DNA from 4 places in the Bacillus cereus group sp. BfR-BA-01360 genome. Region 1 is predicted to be linked to each of the others. Evidence: predicted binding sites of a transcription regulator. Region 1 holds the regulator's gene; each other region holds the start of a gene.

Region 1 (3,580 bases):
TCTTGTGGTTTTTCTTTTGCAGTGTCTGGTAATACAATACCGCTTGCTGTTTTTTCTTCCGCTTGAACAAGTTCAATTACAACGCGATCACCTAATGGCTTTAGCATGAACAATAACCTCCTCATTTTTCTATGTAAATTCTTTTATTAGCACTCAAGTCTACCGAGTGCTAACACACTTATAATAATAAATAATCTCAATTTCTTTTGCAAGTAAAAAAATCATAATTTTTTCTCAAATCACGATATAAACTTTTCTACAAAGCATCATTTTTTATAGAACTCTATATATGAATCAACGTTTCTACCTATCGTATGTTACAATAGGAAAGATACCATAAGTTGTTTTCTCTATTCGAACACCTTTTTCCTGTCTCCTATTTTATTTTTAAATAAAATTTTTTCATAAAAGCAGTACTTACATAATATTCGACTGGCTGATTACATGTAATCCGGCCTGATCTCATAAGATAAAATTAGAAAGGATGGTTATCCCACTTGAAAAAACAATATTGGTGGATTGTCGTTACATACATTGTTATGCAGTTATCAGGAATCATTGGCTTGCCCCTTCTCGCAAAAACTGGTCTATACGATAATAGAGGATTTACAGGTGAAGAAAAAATTCAACTTCTAACCGGTCATTGGGCTATTATTAGCTTCTTTATCGCATTATGTATTGTATTGTTATTACTTAGAACCGATATTCGCGATAGACATTTGGATACAAAACGCTCGAATATCCCTGCGACAATTGGTTGGATTTTTATTGGCTTCTTTATGGCATTTTTTGCTCAAACAATTGCAGGTGTCATCGAGATGCATGTACTAGGTATTAAGCCTGGCTCTGAAAATACCGCACATTTAATGGAAATTGCAAGAACGACTCCATGGTTCCTTATTGTTATCTCAATAATAGGACCTATTTTAGAAGAAATTGTATTTAGAAAGATTTTATTTGGTACATTATATAAAAAGTTCAACTTCTTTATCGCAGCAATTATTAGTTCGCTTGTGTTTGCTGCTATCCATTTTGATTTTACACACTTATTAATATACACTGCTATGGGCCTTGTGTTTGCCTTTTTATATGTGCAAACGCGTCGAATTATCGTTCCGATTATGGCTCATGTTGGAATGAATACAGTAGTCGCAGTAGTTCAAGTTTTCGTAAGTAATAACGAACAAATACAAGAGCTAATGAAACAAGCTGAAAAAATGCAAGGCTTTATCGGAGGATTTTTAACATGAGAAATTCACCTTTGTTCATGGCAGCACTATATTTCCTTCTTGGCTGCATCTTTGTAGTCTTTGCTATCATGAAAGCAACAGATACTGTTTGGAACATCTGGACAATACTGTTCGCTGCTATGGCAACAATTGACTTTAATCTAGCACTTCGATTGATTTTAGTTAAATTCATAAAGAAAAAACAGTAAAACGCAGAGGGATTCCTCTGCGTTTTACTGTGGATAATTTTTCAGAAAATAAACAAGCGTTTGTAATTCTACTGCTAAATCAATATGATGAATCCTTATTTTTTCTGATACATTTAACCGTGCCGGTGTAAAATTCAAAATACCGTGTACACTTGTATAAGCCAATCGATCTGCTACAGCTTGTGCAACGTTAGCAGGTACTGTTAGTATTGCCACTTGTATATCATTCGTTAGTCGCTCTTCCAATTCATCCAAATGATATACAGGAATTCCTCCGATTTCTTTTCCCACTTTCTCTTCATCGACATCAAATGCCATTTCAATTTTCGTATTATTATTTTTTGTGAAATTGTAATGTAAGAAAGCGGTCCCTAAATTCCCTACTCCAATAAGTGCCACGCGTGTTATATCATCTTGATCAAGCGTTTCACGGAAAAATGATAATAAATAGTTTACATTATATCCATATCCTTTTTTCCCTAACGCTCCAAAATATGAGAAATCTCTTCGAATTGTTGCGGAATCTACCTTCACCGCTTCACTCAATTCTGCTGATGAAACACGTTGCTTACCAGAAAGAGATAAATTTTGGATAAATCGATAGTATAGAGGCAATCTTTTGGCTGTGGCCTGCGGAATCTTTTGCTGATCCATATAACCTCTCCTCTCTTCCTATCTTTGTTCGTATACTTGGAATAAATACAAAAGTTTAGCACTTATAACATTCCTTGTATAATAAAGAAAGAAAGAAAAACTCTCTTTATTTTAAACTATACACTATTTTTAGTATGATTGAGAAATATAAACTTGGCAAAGTTAAGAATTTATTTGAGGTGAAAACATTGATTTTATTACAAGTGAATGGGCTTTCAAAATTATATGGTGCTGAAACAATTCTAGCTCATATTAAATTGGAAGTTCAAACAAAAGACCGTATTGCACTAGTCGGCCGAAACGGTGCTGGAAAATCTACATTATTAAAAATAATCGCTGGAGAATTGTCTTATGATAGCGGTGAAATAATAAAGCCGAAAGATGTTTCAATTGGCTACCTAGCTCAAAATACTGGATTAGAAACTTCTTTAACAATTTGGGATGAGATGCTAACTGTCTTCACACATTTACAGGAAATGGAGAAAAGACTGCGAAGGTTAGAGCATGAGATGGGATTAGAAGAAAACTTCTCAAATGCTGTCGTCTACGAAAAATTACTTCGTGAGTATGATCAACTACAGTTAGATTATAAAAATCAAGGTGGTTATCAATATGAAGCTGATATTCGCTCAATTGTAAGCGGGCTCGGTTTCCCACCTGAAACACACCAAACAACCATTTCCACATTAAGCGGTGGACAAAAAACAAGATTAGCTCTTGGAAAATTATTATTAACGCGCCCTGATTTACTCATATTAGATGAACCGACCAACCATTTAGATATTGATACATTAACGTGGTTGGAGCAATACTTACAAGGATATCCTGGTGCGATCTTAATCGTTTCTCATGACCGTTACTTTTTAGATAAACTTGTTACTCAAGTATATGAAATTTCTAATAAAGAAAGTAGACGATATGTTGGCAACTATAGTAAATATTTAGAGTTAAAAGCTGCACAATATGAGCAAGAAATGAAACGCTACGAGAAACAACAAGAAGAGATCGCAAAACTTGAAGACTTTGTTCAAAAGAACATTGCACGCGCCTCTACAACGAAGCGAGCGCAAAGTCGACGCAAACAGTTGGAGCGAATGGAATTACTTACTAGACCCGTCGGAGATTCCAAATCCGCCTCGTTCCATTTCGATATTGAAAAACAAAGCGGGAATGATGTCCTCCAATTAAAAGATGTTTCAATTGGCTATGATGAGAATCCTATTATCAAACATGTAAATATGCGTTTAACTCGTGGCGATAGCGTGGCGCTAGTTGGGCCGAATGGAATTGGGAAATCTACATTATTAAAATCTATTGTGAACAAGTTACAAACATTACATGGCGAGATTTCTTTTGGTTCAAATGTATCTGTTGGATATTATGATCAAGAACAAGCAAACTTAACATCATCTAAGCGTGTGTTAGATGAACTATGGGATGATTATCCGCTAGCGCCAGAAAAAGAAATTCGTACACTACTTGGTAATT
Region 2 (3,580 bases), on a different contig from region 1:
ACCGATCATATGGATGCTCAACAAGCGGCATAATCTCAATATGAGTAAAATGATGATTTACCATATAAGGAATCAATTCCTCTGCCATTTCACGATATGAGTATAAAGAACCATCTTCTTTCTTTTTCCATGATCCAAAATGCAATTCATAAATTGCCATTGCTTCTTTATAAACTGACTTTTTTTTCTTTTTACGAAACCAATTTTTATCATTCCATTCGTATCCCTCTATATCCAAAATAACAGATGCCGTATTTGGTCTTACTTCTGCATATGTTGCATAAGGATCTGCTTTCAAAATCACTTCGCCATTGATGGTCTCAATAGCATATTTATATATTTCTTTTTCTTCTATTTGAGGAATAAATAGCGACCAAATCCCCGCTTCTGTCACTTTTTGCATCCTATGTTGCTTTTCATTCCATTCATTAAAATCTCCAACAACACTTAGATTTTTAGCACGAGGAGCCCATACAGTAAAACTTACACCATGCACTCCATTTTCTACTGCAAGATGTGCTCCAAATATTTGATAGCTCTCATAACATTTCTCTGTATGAAATTGTTCTAACCTTTCTTCTAAACAATGTATGGCACGCAATATGTTCACCTCACGAAGATGACAGAATTTTTCAATACATTCAACATTCGCTATAGGGATGAAATATCCTTGTTCCTTTTGAAATAAATATCCGTTTTTTCATAACATTTGAGAGAAAAAACATCACCTTATAAGGAAATATATCGAAATTTGACGAACATTTTCCGAAAACGCTTTAATGATTGAGAAGAAATGATTAGGATATATCGGCAATTTCAACAAATTGCGTCACTTCATTAACTATTAAAAAAAGAGTCCGCCCAAAAGTATAACTTTTGGGCGGACTCTTTTTTATCCTTCTCCAGCAAAAAGGGATATATTTTGGGGATATACAACAAGAACTAGAAAAGGAATTTATATAAAATTTAGAAGCAGGAAGCAGTTCCCCGCTTCTAAATCAGTTATTAACTATCTTATAATACTGGTGCCATTGTTTCTTTCAATACTTTTACAGAATGAGCGAATTTTGCTTTTTCTTCTTCATTCAACTCGAGCTCAACAATTTCACGTACACCTTGACGATTAATAATAGCAGGAACACCTACATAAGCATCTTTCTCACCATATTGGCCTTCAAGGTATGCAGATACAGTTAATACGCTGTTCTCGTTGTTTAAAATTGCTTTTGTTACACGAAGTAGTGACATACCGATTCCATAGTAAGTTGCGCCTTTACGCTCGATGATATGATAAGCAGCATCACGAACATTGACAAAGATATCTTCTAAATCTTTTTGGCTGTATTTTTCTTTGTTATCAGACATAATTTTTTCAATTTTTTGAACACCTATTGTCGCATGACTCCAAACTGGAAGTTCAGTATCACCATGTTCCCCAATGATATATGCATGAACATTGCGTGGATCCACATCGAAGTAATCACCCAACATGTAGCGGAAACGAGCAGAGTCAAGAGTTGTACCAGAACCAATTACACGCTCTTTTGGTAATCCAGATTCTTTCCAAGTTACATAAGTTAAAATATCAACTGGGTTAGTTGCGATTAAGAAAATCCCATCGAAACCAGTATCCATAATACTACGAACAATTTGCTTAAAGATTTTTGCATTTTTCTCCACTAAATCTAAACGAGTTTCACCTGGTTTTTGTGGTAATCCAGCTGTGATACAGACAATGTCAGCATCCTTACAATCTTCATAGCTACCTTTCCAAATCTTTGTTGGTGATGGAGCAAATGGTACCGCATGGCTTAAGTCCATCGCTTCTCCTTCTGCCTTTGCTTCATTCACATCTACAAGCACGAATTCTTCAGCTACACCTTGGTTAATCATGGAATAAGCGTAACTACAACCTACAGCTCCTGTTCCTACTAATACTACACGATTAATGCCTTTTTTCATTGTGAATTCCCCTCTCTATGACTAACATTTATTATTGTTGTTTTAATAATTAATTAAAGTACTAATTTAATGTTGTTTAACTTCCTTACACTCATATTGTAGCATAAGTAATTGTGAAAAAGTTCACAAATTATGACCTATTTGTGAACTTTTTCACACATAGTAGAAAGTTATACTATTACCCATGAAATCAATTCCATTTTTTCGATCTGCCTGCTAATTGTAAAAAAACAATTAGTATATACATATACTTCTTTTTCTCCTTACCTGCACGATCTCGATACCTTCCAAAGCTTATGTTCTTTATGGAATCCCTACTTGATATTCCATTTCTTCTCAATAGTCTGCAAGTAATTAGATTTGATACAATAAAAATGAGGTGAAATAATGAGGAATTCGTAAGAGAGCAAAACAATAACCATTCCTATTCTTTGGAGTATTTCTTTAATAATTGCTACATTGCTAATATTTTTTATAACAAGATTAAATCTATGGACCTTAATTATTTGATCCCGCTATTTCAGGGTAGTAAGACTCCCACCTCAAGATTCAGAGAGCAGCAAGGAAGATAGGTGGGAGTAGGGCTGCCCGTAACAGCCCGATTGGTGAGGGCCCATAATCAGCGAGGGATGAAGCCCCCCCACTGATTAAAGTTTTACTTTATTTTCTATAATCGATGTTGGATGTATCATCGCTTCACTCTTAGCAGTTAAAGCCAAAAAACTTAGCATAATGATCTTTTGTATGATATTAAGTAGTATATGTTTTATACTATTAACCATTATTATATTTTTACTATTTCAGAAACATGAAAAAAGAGATAGCATAATGCTATCTCTTTCATATGACCCGTACGGGATTCGAACCCGTGTTACCGCCGTGAAAGGGCGGTGTCTTAACCACTTGACCAACGGGCCAAATTTCTGGCAGAGAAGAAGGGATTCGAACCCTCGCGCCGCGTTAGCGACCTACTCCCTTAGCAGGGGAGCCCCTTGAGCCTCTTGGGTACTTCTCTATAATGGCTCCGCAGGTAGGACTCGAACCTACGACCGATCGGTTAACAGCCGATAGCTCTACCACTGAGCTACTGCGGAATAATGGTGGGCCTAAATGGACTTGAACCATCGACCTCACGCTTATCAGGCGTGCGCTCTAACCAGCTGAGCTATAGGCCCACAGAAGAAAAAGCGGGTGAAGAGAATCGAACTCTCGACCAGAGCTTGGAAGGCTCTTGTTTTACCACTAAACTACACCCGCATAAAATTGTAAATGGTGAGCCATGAAGGACTCGAACCTTCGACCCTCTGATTAAAAGTCAGATGCTCTACCAACTGAGCTAATGGCTCATTTTGAAAATGGTGCCGGCTAGAGGACTTGAACCCCCAACCTACTGATTACAAGTCAGTTGCTCTACCAATTGAGCTAAGCCGGCTTGCTATTTCAAAATGGTGGCTCGGGACGGAATCGAACCGCCGACACGAGGATTTTCAGTCCTCTGCTCTACCGACTGAGCTACCGAGCCTTTATATGATGGCGGTCCCGACCGGGGTCGAACCGGCGATCTCCTGCGTGACAGGCAGGCATGTTAACCACTACACCACGGGACCTTGGTTGCGGG
Region 3 (3,580 bases), on a different contig from region 1:
GTCAGCGGTGATTCATCCGCGGGATGGAAAACTACTGCAAAGCCAGAAGTTACGACAGTTATCTTTTCACTTATTGATGTACTTTCATCAATTGAATAGATACATGTTATAGTGAAGTTTCATCTTTATTCCGCTATTTTAGGGCAGTAAGACTCTCACCTTAAGCTTCAAAGAATAGCAAGGAAGATAGGTGGGAGTAATGCTGTTCGTAACAGCACGATTGGTGAGGGCTCATAATCAGTGGGAGATGAAGAACCCCCCCACTGATTAAAGTTTCAGTTTATTTGAAATGAGCAAAAGTATTGAAAGGAAAAGTAGGAGCGAGGAATAATCCTTGCTTCTATTTTTATACACAATTTTGATGAAAAAATCAGTATATTAGAACAATTTTGGAGGATTATTATATTTTCATGACGAATAAAGCTATGTATACAAAAAAGCCTAAATCATGAGATGTATGATTTAGGCTTCGATACGGATTAGTAAGCTAAGCTGAATAATCCTTTAATGTGTGATAAGTAACGAACGTTACTTGCTTCTTTCATTAATGATGCAGGTAAGCCTTTAAGTGGAGTTGAGCTTGCACCAATAATAGCAACAGCATCTTTACGTCCTAGGCTTGCAAGTGTACCAGAGTTTACTGGTTTAAACTCTTCAAGAGCTTTGCCTTCTAATGCTGCGTATAAGTTGTATCCAATTAGTTCACCCATTTGCCAAGCGATTTGTGCAGTTGGTGGATATGGGCGACCTTCTGGGCCGAATACAACAGCGCTGTCTCCAGCAACGAATACATTTTTATGAGAAGTAGATTGTAAGTAGTCGTCAACAGTTGCACGGCCACGGTTTACTTCAAGACCAGATTCGCCAATTAATGGGTTACCTTGTACGCCACCTGTCCAAACGAATGTGTTCGCAACGATTTTTTGACCGTCCTTTAATTCGATTGTGTTGCCTTCAACATTTGTTACAGGAAGCCCTGTTAAGAATGTAACACCGCGTGCTTCTAGGCTAGTTGTCGCACGTTCGATTAAATCGTCTGGTAATACTGGAAGGATTTTTGGACCTGCTTCAACAAGAAGTAATTTTACTTCTTTTGGATTTACGCCGTAGCTTTTTGCAAGTTTAGGCATAACATCAGCAAGTTCACCCACTAGCTCAACACCAGTTAATCCGCCACCGCCGATTAAGATTGTCGCATCAGCTTCATTTTTTGTTTTTGCGTATTCACGAATGCGTTCTTCCACATGTTTAAAGATTTTGTTTGCATCGTCAGCAGATTTTAATACCATGCTGTTTTCTTCTAATCCTGGAATACCGAAGTAAGCGGTTTTACTTCCTAAAGCAACTACAAGTGCATCATAAGATAAAGTAGTGCCGCCAACTAGTTTAACTTCTTTTTTATCCACTGAGAAAGATTCAACTGTTGCAATTTTAAGATCGATATCTTTTCCTTTGAAAAGTTTCGTAAGTGGCATTGCAATTGCTTGCTCAGAAATATTACCTGCTGCTAAGCGGTGTAGTTCTGTGATGATTTGGTGTGTTGGATATTGGTTAATAACTGTAACTTGTGCTTCTGATTTGCTGTAATATTTGCGTACATTTAAAGCGGCAAGAAGTCCGCCATAACCAGCGCCTAAGATGACAATTTGTTTTGACATAGTATGATATCCCCCGTCTTTACTAATTGTTGTTATAAGATAAATTATTTATTATTACGTTCTGCACTAATTTGAAGATAAGCATTTACAAAGCGGAACATTTTTTGTGCTTGTGGATCTTTTAATAATTTTAATAAACCAAAAAGACCGATAACTTCATTGCTTTCTTCAGCGCGATCTTTTGCTTCAATAGCAGTTGCTGCTATTGTTTTCACAGTATCTTTTACAGGTTCTACAATCTCTTGGATTGCACCAACAGTGTCGCTTTTTAATACTTCATCATTTGCAACAGTTTGTGCGAAATCATAAGACTTAGTTAAAATGTTAACAAGCTCAGTTAATTTTGGAAGCTGTTCTACTAGCGTAGTTAATGATTGTTGTACTTCAGGTTTTAATAACTGGTCAAGTACATCTAGTTGTCCTTGGCTAGCAGAAATTTGTACAGATTCTTGTTCAGGCTTTGTTTGAGTGATAGTTTCTGGCATCTCCAATTCTCCTTTACGATAACAATACTCTTATTTTGTGGAATAAGTATCCCGAATATAGGTAAGAACAGCAAAAAAATGCAAAACTTTATACAAAGCTTCACAAAATGAGATAAATGCCCTTAAATTTCTAATTCCAGTTGAAGAAATTTAAAATCATAATGTCTTACCTATTATTTATGAACTTGTCCGCATCATAGAAAAGTTCCTTTATCGGCAAGTGTATAATATATATCTTTTATTATATACTATATACACTTATGTTAACATAAAAAATGATTCGTAACTATATGGATTTGATTCCATAACTTAGTGATGACAAAGGACGAGGGCAGACATTTTATTTTCGAATGATTTAAAACATAGTCGAATATAGAGAAGAAAAGGGAAAAATGAGTAAGTTTTGTTCATTTTCCCTTTTTTTGATGATAGTTCGCGTGCTACATAAAAAGAATGAAGGGGCGTTTGATGCGAGTAAGATATTGAGAAAAGATTATGTGCAGTTCAAACAAATGAATGCGAAGAGAGGAACCTATCAAGCGCAATCAACTGATCCACCTCAAAGGGGAAATGTGGGCGGAAAAATTCGCATTTTCATTCGAAGTAAATACGGCCTGGTGAATTTTGATTTCAAATTAAAAAGGGATGCTCATAAGGAGACAGCAATCTCCAAAATGCAGTTGTACTATTTGAAAGAAGTAAGAAAAAATCAAGCTTAGAAGTAGCTGTGAGCTGAAAAAAATGAAGCATCGCGAATCAACCATCTACATCTTACAAGAGATAAACGAGTATTCGTTATGTGGTAGAACAATGGTGATTTTGGTGGAAGATATTAATAAAAAGTAAAACTCCCACCTCAAGATTTTAGGGGCGAGTTTTACTTTAGTGGGGCTAAAGTGCCTGTTGATTCAAAAATTCCCTTTATTATTCTGCTTCAGAAACAACTGTGAAGCGTTCGTTTTCGTGTTTTGGATTTTCGATTTCATCAAGTGTTGCTACAGCAAAATCTTCATAACTTACATAGCTATCGCCTTTTGAGTTAACAAGAAGATGATCTTTACCAGTTTTATAAGAACCAGTACGTTTTCCTAATGCGAATAGAGCAGAAGGGCTAATGAATGTCCAAGTAATGTCGTTTGTTTGTTGTAAAATTTCTAGGTTTTTGCCTTGATTTTGGGCAGTTGGAAGATATTCTGCTGGGAAATCTGGTGTTTCAAATACTCGTGTTGTTTTTGCTTCGTCTATAAATAGACTACCAGCACCGCCGACAACAATTAATTTTGTATGTGGCGCACCTTTCATGGCCTCAATTAATACGTTTCCGGCATCAACGTGAAGATGCTCTTTACCAGTTGGCGCACCAAATGCGTTCACAACTACATCGAATGTTTGAAGGTCGTTAGAAGTAAGATCGAATACGGATTTTTCTAATACTTT
Region 4 (3,580 bases), on a different contig from region 1:
GGATATGTATATGATGTTTATAGTGGCAAACATATTAGGCCTGTTGAATTTGAAGAAACTAGGGATACTGTTTGTTTAGATTATATTACCGGTGATGGAGGAATTTATTCAACGGTGGAGGACTTATGGAAATTAGGGCGTGCTGTCATTTGTGCGCAACTTTGGAATAAAGAATTGCTTGAACAAGCTTTTACTCCATCAACTCTTTCGGCAGAACAATCTTTTCCTTACGGTATGGGATGGATGATATATGAAGATGAACAACTGGGAACATGCGTGTCCCATACTGGTGGTTGGCCAGGCTATGCAGCCACCTTTAAAATTTTTCTTCAATCTAAAACAATCTTTGTCTTTTTACGTAGTAAAGAGCAAGGATTAACCTACGAACAAGCGATTGAAGAAGCGATTGAAAAGGCACTAAAAACAAATGAATTAATCTTACCAAAAAAACCTAAGCAACTGAAAGCTATACATTTATCAACTGAATTATTGGAAGGATATGTGGGAAAATACTATTTACAAGAGAATCCTGAATATGCGATTGAGGTGGTATTACAACCCAATAATCGCTTATATATATATTTACCAAATACAATGCCAATGGAATTACATGCAATTAATGAGAATGAATTTTTTTTACGTAGTATAGAAGTTTTAATAACGATTAAACAAAATATATTAACTGTTATTGACGGAGATCAAAAAACGATCGCAATAAAATAGTATGAAAGTGGGGGAGTATCAACAAAACGCGAATTTCGTATCCTAAGCAATTTTTCACATAGAAAAAGCCGATTTCCTGTACGTTAGGGGATCATCGGCTTTTATTTTAAATATTTAGGACTTGGTTTCAGAGGCAAGACTAGGCATTAGTACGAACTGATTGCCATAGGCTACAACTTCCTCAAACAGGCGAAAAAAACAGCTTGTTTGAGGAAGGAAATCAAAAAAATAACACCCCCCCACAGAGAAAGTACATTTTCTCTGTGGGGGGTTAGTCATTGAAAGGAGCTTTTGGGACAGCCCTTTCATTAATGTTTCATATGAGCTTGTAAAGGAATGATTTCCTCTTGAGGAGCAACTTTACCAGCTTTTTTTGTTCCGCTTGTTAAATAATGATATACCATACCTACAAAGACGGATCCGCCAATGATGTTCCCGAGTGTTACGGGAATTAAATTGTGAATGGCACCAGCAAAACTAATTGTATCAGAGTGTGGTGATAGTAAAGATAATGCAAATAATGATAAGTTTGCAATGCTATGCTCATAACCGGATAGGAAAAAAGTAAAAACAAGGAACATCATAACAAGAATTTTGGCTGTATCACCTTTCACTTGAGACGGAAGAAAACAAGCTAAACAGACAAGCCAATTACATAAAATACCTTTAAAGAAAAGCTGAATGGTAGGTGTTCCCATTTTGATTTCCACAACTTTATTCATCAAATGTTCATGATCGATTGTTTCAAAAATTCCAGTTGCATAAAATAATAATGCAAAAAATAATGCCCCTGCTAAATTGCCTGCATAACAAGTAATCCAGTTACGAAATGTATCGGAAATAGTTGTTTTGTTTCTTAAAGTGGAGACTGTAAAATACATTGTATTTCCTGTAAATAATTCAGCGCCACCGTATATGATTAATACGAGTGCAATACCGAAAAACATAGAAGCAGCTAAATAAGTTGCCGGAGAATTTTCTATACTGAAGAAATTACCTAATTTAAAACATAGTACAATAATAAAGCCGATATAAACGCCAGCAAGTGCAGCACGAATGAAGTATTGCATTAAATTTGTGTCTAGCATTTCTTTTTTTTTCTGAGCAAGTTTTACAACGTAAGTCAATCCGTGTTCTAGCATAATAATTGCGCTCCTTTGTGTAAATACTCTTTATATGAATAAAGTACATGGATTCGATTCCATTTTCAACAAAATTGTGAAACGTTTCACAAAAGGGACACATATTAAAACAAAGAGTATAGGGATTAATATGTAATTTATTCACTATTTGCGGACATTCAGATGAATAGTGAGGGCTCATAGTCAGTTGAGGATAGGAGACAATTGCCATTGATTCCAGTTGCGCTTTATGTGAGAAAGTAGGAAGGGTAAGCTTGTATAATAAATGAAAAAAGCGCTGTGATTACAACGCTTTTTCATCAAAATTCTTTTGTATAGTGTTTGTTTTTGTATCTTTGGAGAAGAACCAACCACCAGCTGCAATTCCAACTAGTACAATCCAGAATCCAATTTTCCATGGAGCAGATTCAGGGAATGAATGAGGGAGAATCCCTAAAGTTGGGTGTGCTAATGTGTAAACAGCAAGTTTTACCCCAACCCAACCAACAATCAAGAAGGCAGCTGTTTCTAGTCCTGGCTTCCGTTTTAATAAGTGTACGAAAGCAGAAGCAGCAAATCGCATAATGATTAGACCAATTATACCGCCGGCAAAAATAACAAGGAATTGACCAGTATCGAGGCTACCGATTGTACCTAATCCTGTTTTTGGTAAAGTCATTGCCAATGCAACAGCAGCTAAAATAGAATCAACTGCAAATGCGATATCAGCAACTTCGACTTTAAATACCGTCCACCAAAAGTTTTCTTGTTTTTTCTTTATGTTTGCATCTTTTTTCTTCGTTTCTTCATTTGTATGCTTTCTCATATAAGTTTTGAACAAATGGTTACCTGCAATAAACATTAAATAAATGGCACCTAGCGCCTGCACTTGCCATACATCAACTAAGAAAGAAATGATAAACAGTGATCCAAAGCGAAATATGAAAGCACCAGCTAATCCATAAAATAATGCTTTTTTTCGTTTTTCTTCGGGTAAATGTTTTACCATAATGGCAAGAACAAGTGCATTATCTGCTGCTAAAATCCCTTCTAATGCAATTAAAATAAGTAATACCCAGCTGTACTCCAAAAGTAATGATACATCCATACACATTCTCCTCTCATTTGTATAAATCCTAAACGAGTGACGAAAATCCCCACAGTTTAGTTTCCCCATACTCCTACCTATCAGCGGTAGAAGAATCTGGAAAAGAATGCAAAAAAGACCTCTGCCGTTGGTAGGCAAAGGTCTTGCTAGACATATGTAATGAAAATGCCAACAAAGCCGGAAGAACTAAGTTCTACGTAATGACGACTTTGTTTCCAAGAATTATTTCTTGGACGCTACTCCCCTTTGGAGATATGTTATTGTAGTTATATTATATGAGGGATGGAATTGGTTGTCAACCTGTTAAAAGATCTTCGTTTGGATATTTTATTTTTTTTTGCTTTTTACGTGCAAAGGAAAAGGCTAGTGTTAGTGGACCCATCTTTCCAAAAAACATCATAAATATAATAATAAATTTTCCAATGACCGTTAGCTGCGGTGTAAGTCCCATGCTTAATCCAACGGTTCCAAATGCCGAAAAAACTTCGAATGCACTCATGAAAAGAGGGGTTTGTTCAGTAATGCTTAAAATAAGTATGGAAAAGAAAATAAATGAAATGGATATGACAGTAATTGTTAAAGATTTAACGATAAGAGTATCTTTTATCGATTTTTTAAAAATAACAAT

The links. Region 1 encodes Rex, which represses fermentation and respiration genes when NADH is low (regulators of the CRP and FNR family bind a similar motif). Its sites were predicted from a motif close to TTGTGAAATATTTCACAA; they were not measured.
Positions count from the first base shown of each region.
Region 2: MR056_RS10445 (L-lactate dehydrogenase) is a predicted target of Rex. The motif match lies at 2,074-2,091, and genes of this name have one in related genera.
Region 3: MR056_RS12875 (DUF1641 domain-containing protein) is a predicted target of Rex. The motif match lies at 2,232-2,249, and genes of this name have one in related genera.
Region 4: MR056_RS03855 (formate/nitrite transporter family protein) is a predicted target of Rex. The motif match lies at 1,940-1,957, and genes of this name have one in related genera.

Region 1 covers NZ_JAKUFV010000037.1:8,293-11,872, forward strand. Annotated here, with positions in the region: gene groES (co-chaperone GroES) at 1-107, opposite strand, end outside; gene MR056_RS20835 (CPBP family intramembrane glutamic endopeptidase) at 498-1,250, shown strand; gene MR056_RS20840 (YdiK family protein) at 1,247-1,438, shown strand; gene MR056_RS20845 (redox-sensing transcriptional repressor Rex) at 1,463-2,092, opposite strand; gene MR056_RS20850 (ABC-F family ATP-binding cassette domain-containing protein) at 2,281-3,580, shown strand, end outside.
Region 2 covers NZ_JAKUFV010000009.1:632-4,211, reverse strand. Annotated here, with positions in the region: gene glgB (1,4-alpha-glucan branching protein GlgB) at 1-601, opposite strand, end outside; gene MR056_RS10445 (L-lactate dehydrogenase) at 1,015-1,962, opposite strand; tRNA gene MR056_RS10440 (tRNA-Glu) at 2,808-2,879, opposite strand; tRNA gene MR056_RS10435 (tRNA-Ser) at 2,887-2,977, opposite strand; tRNA gene MR056_RS10430 (tRNA-Asn) at 2,982-3,056, opposite strand; tRNA gene MR056_RS10425 (tRNA-Ile) at 3,061-3,137, opposite strand; tRNA gene MR056_RS10420 (tRNA-Gly) at 3,149-3,219, opposite strand; tRNA gene MR056_RS10415 (tRNA-Lys) at 3,233-3,308, opposite strand; tRNA gene MR056_RS10410 (tRNA-Thr) at 3,319-3,394, opposite strand; tRNA gene MR056_RS10405 (tRNA-Phe) at 3,409-3,484, opposite strand; tRNA gene MR056_RS10400 (tRNA-Asp) at 3,494-3,569, opposite strand; tRNA gene MR056_RS10395 (tRNA-Met) at 3,571-3,580, opposite strand, start outside.
Region 3 covers NZ_JAKUFV010000012.1:77,297-80,876, forward strand. Annotated here, with positions in the region: gene MR056_RS12870 (NAD(P)/FAD-dependent oxidoreductase) at 480-1,658, opposite strand; gene MR056_RS12875 (DUF1641 domain-containing protein) at 1,703-2,143, opposite strand; gene MR056_RS12880 (hypothetical protein) at 2,536-2,862, shown strand; gene MR056_RS12885 (NAD(P)-dependent oxidoreductase) at 3,068-3,580, opposite strand, start outside.
Region 4 covers NZ_JAKUFV010000003.1:49,180-52,759, forward strand. Annotated here, with positions in the region: gene MR056_RS03850 (serine hydrolase domain-containing protein) at 1-723, shown strand, start outside; gene MR056_RS03855 (formate/nitrite transporter family protein) at 1,032-1,865, opposite strand; gene MR056_RS03860 (TerC family protein) at 2,149-2,952, opposite strand; yybP-ykoY riboswitch at 3,035-3,209, opposite strand; gene MR056_RS03865 (TrkH family potassium uptake protein) at 3,248-3,580, opposite strand, start outside.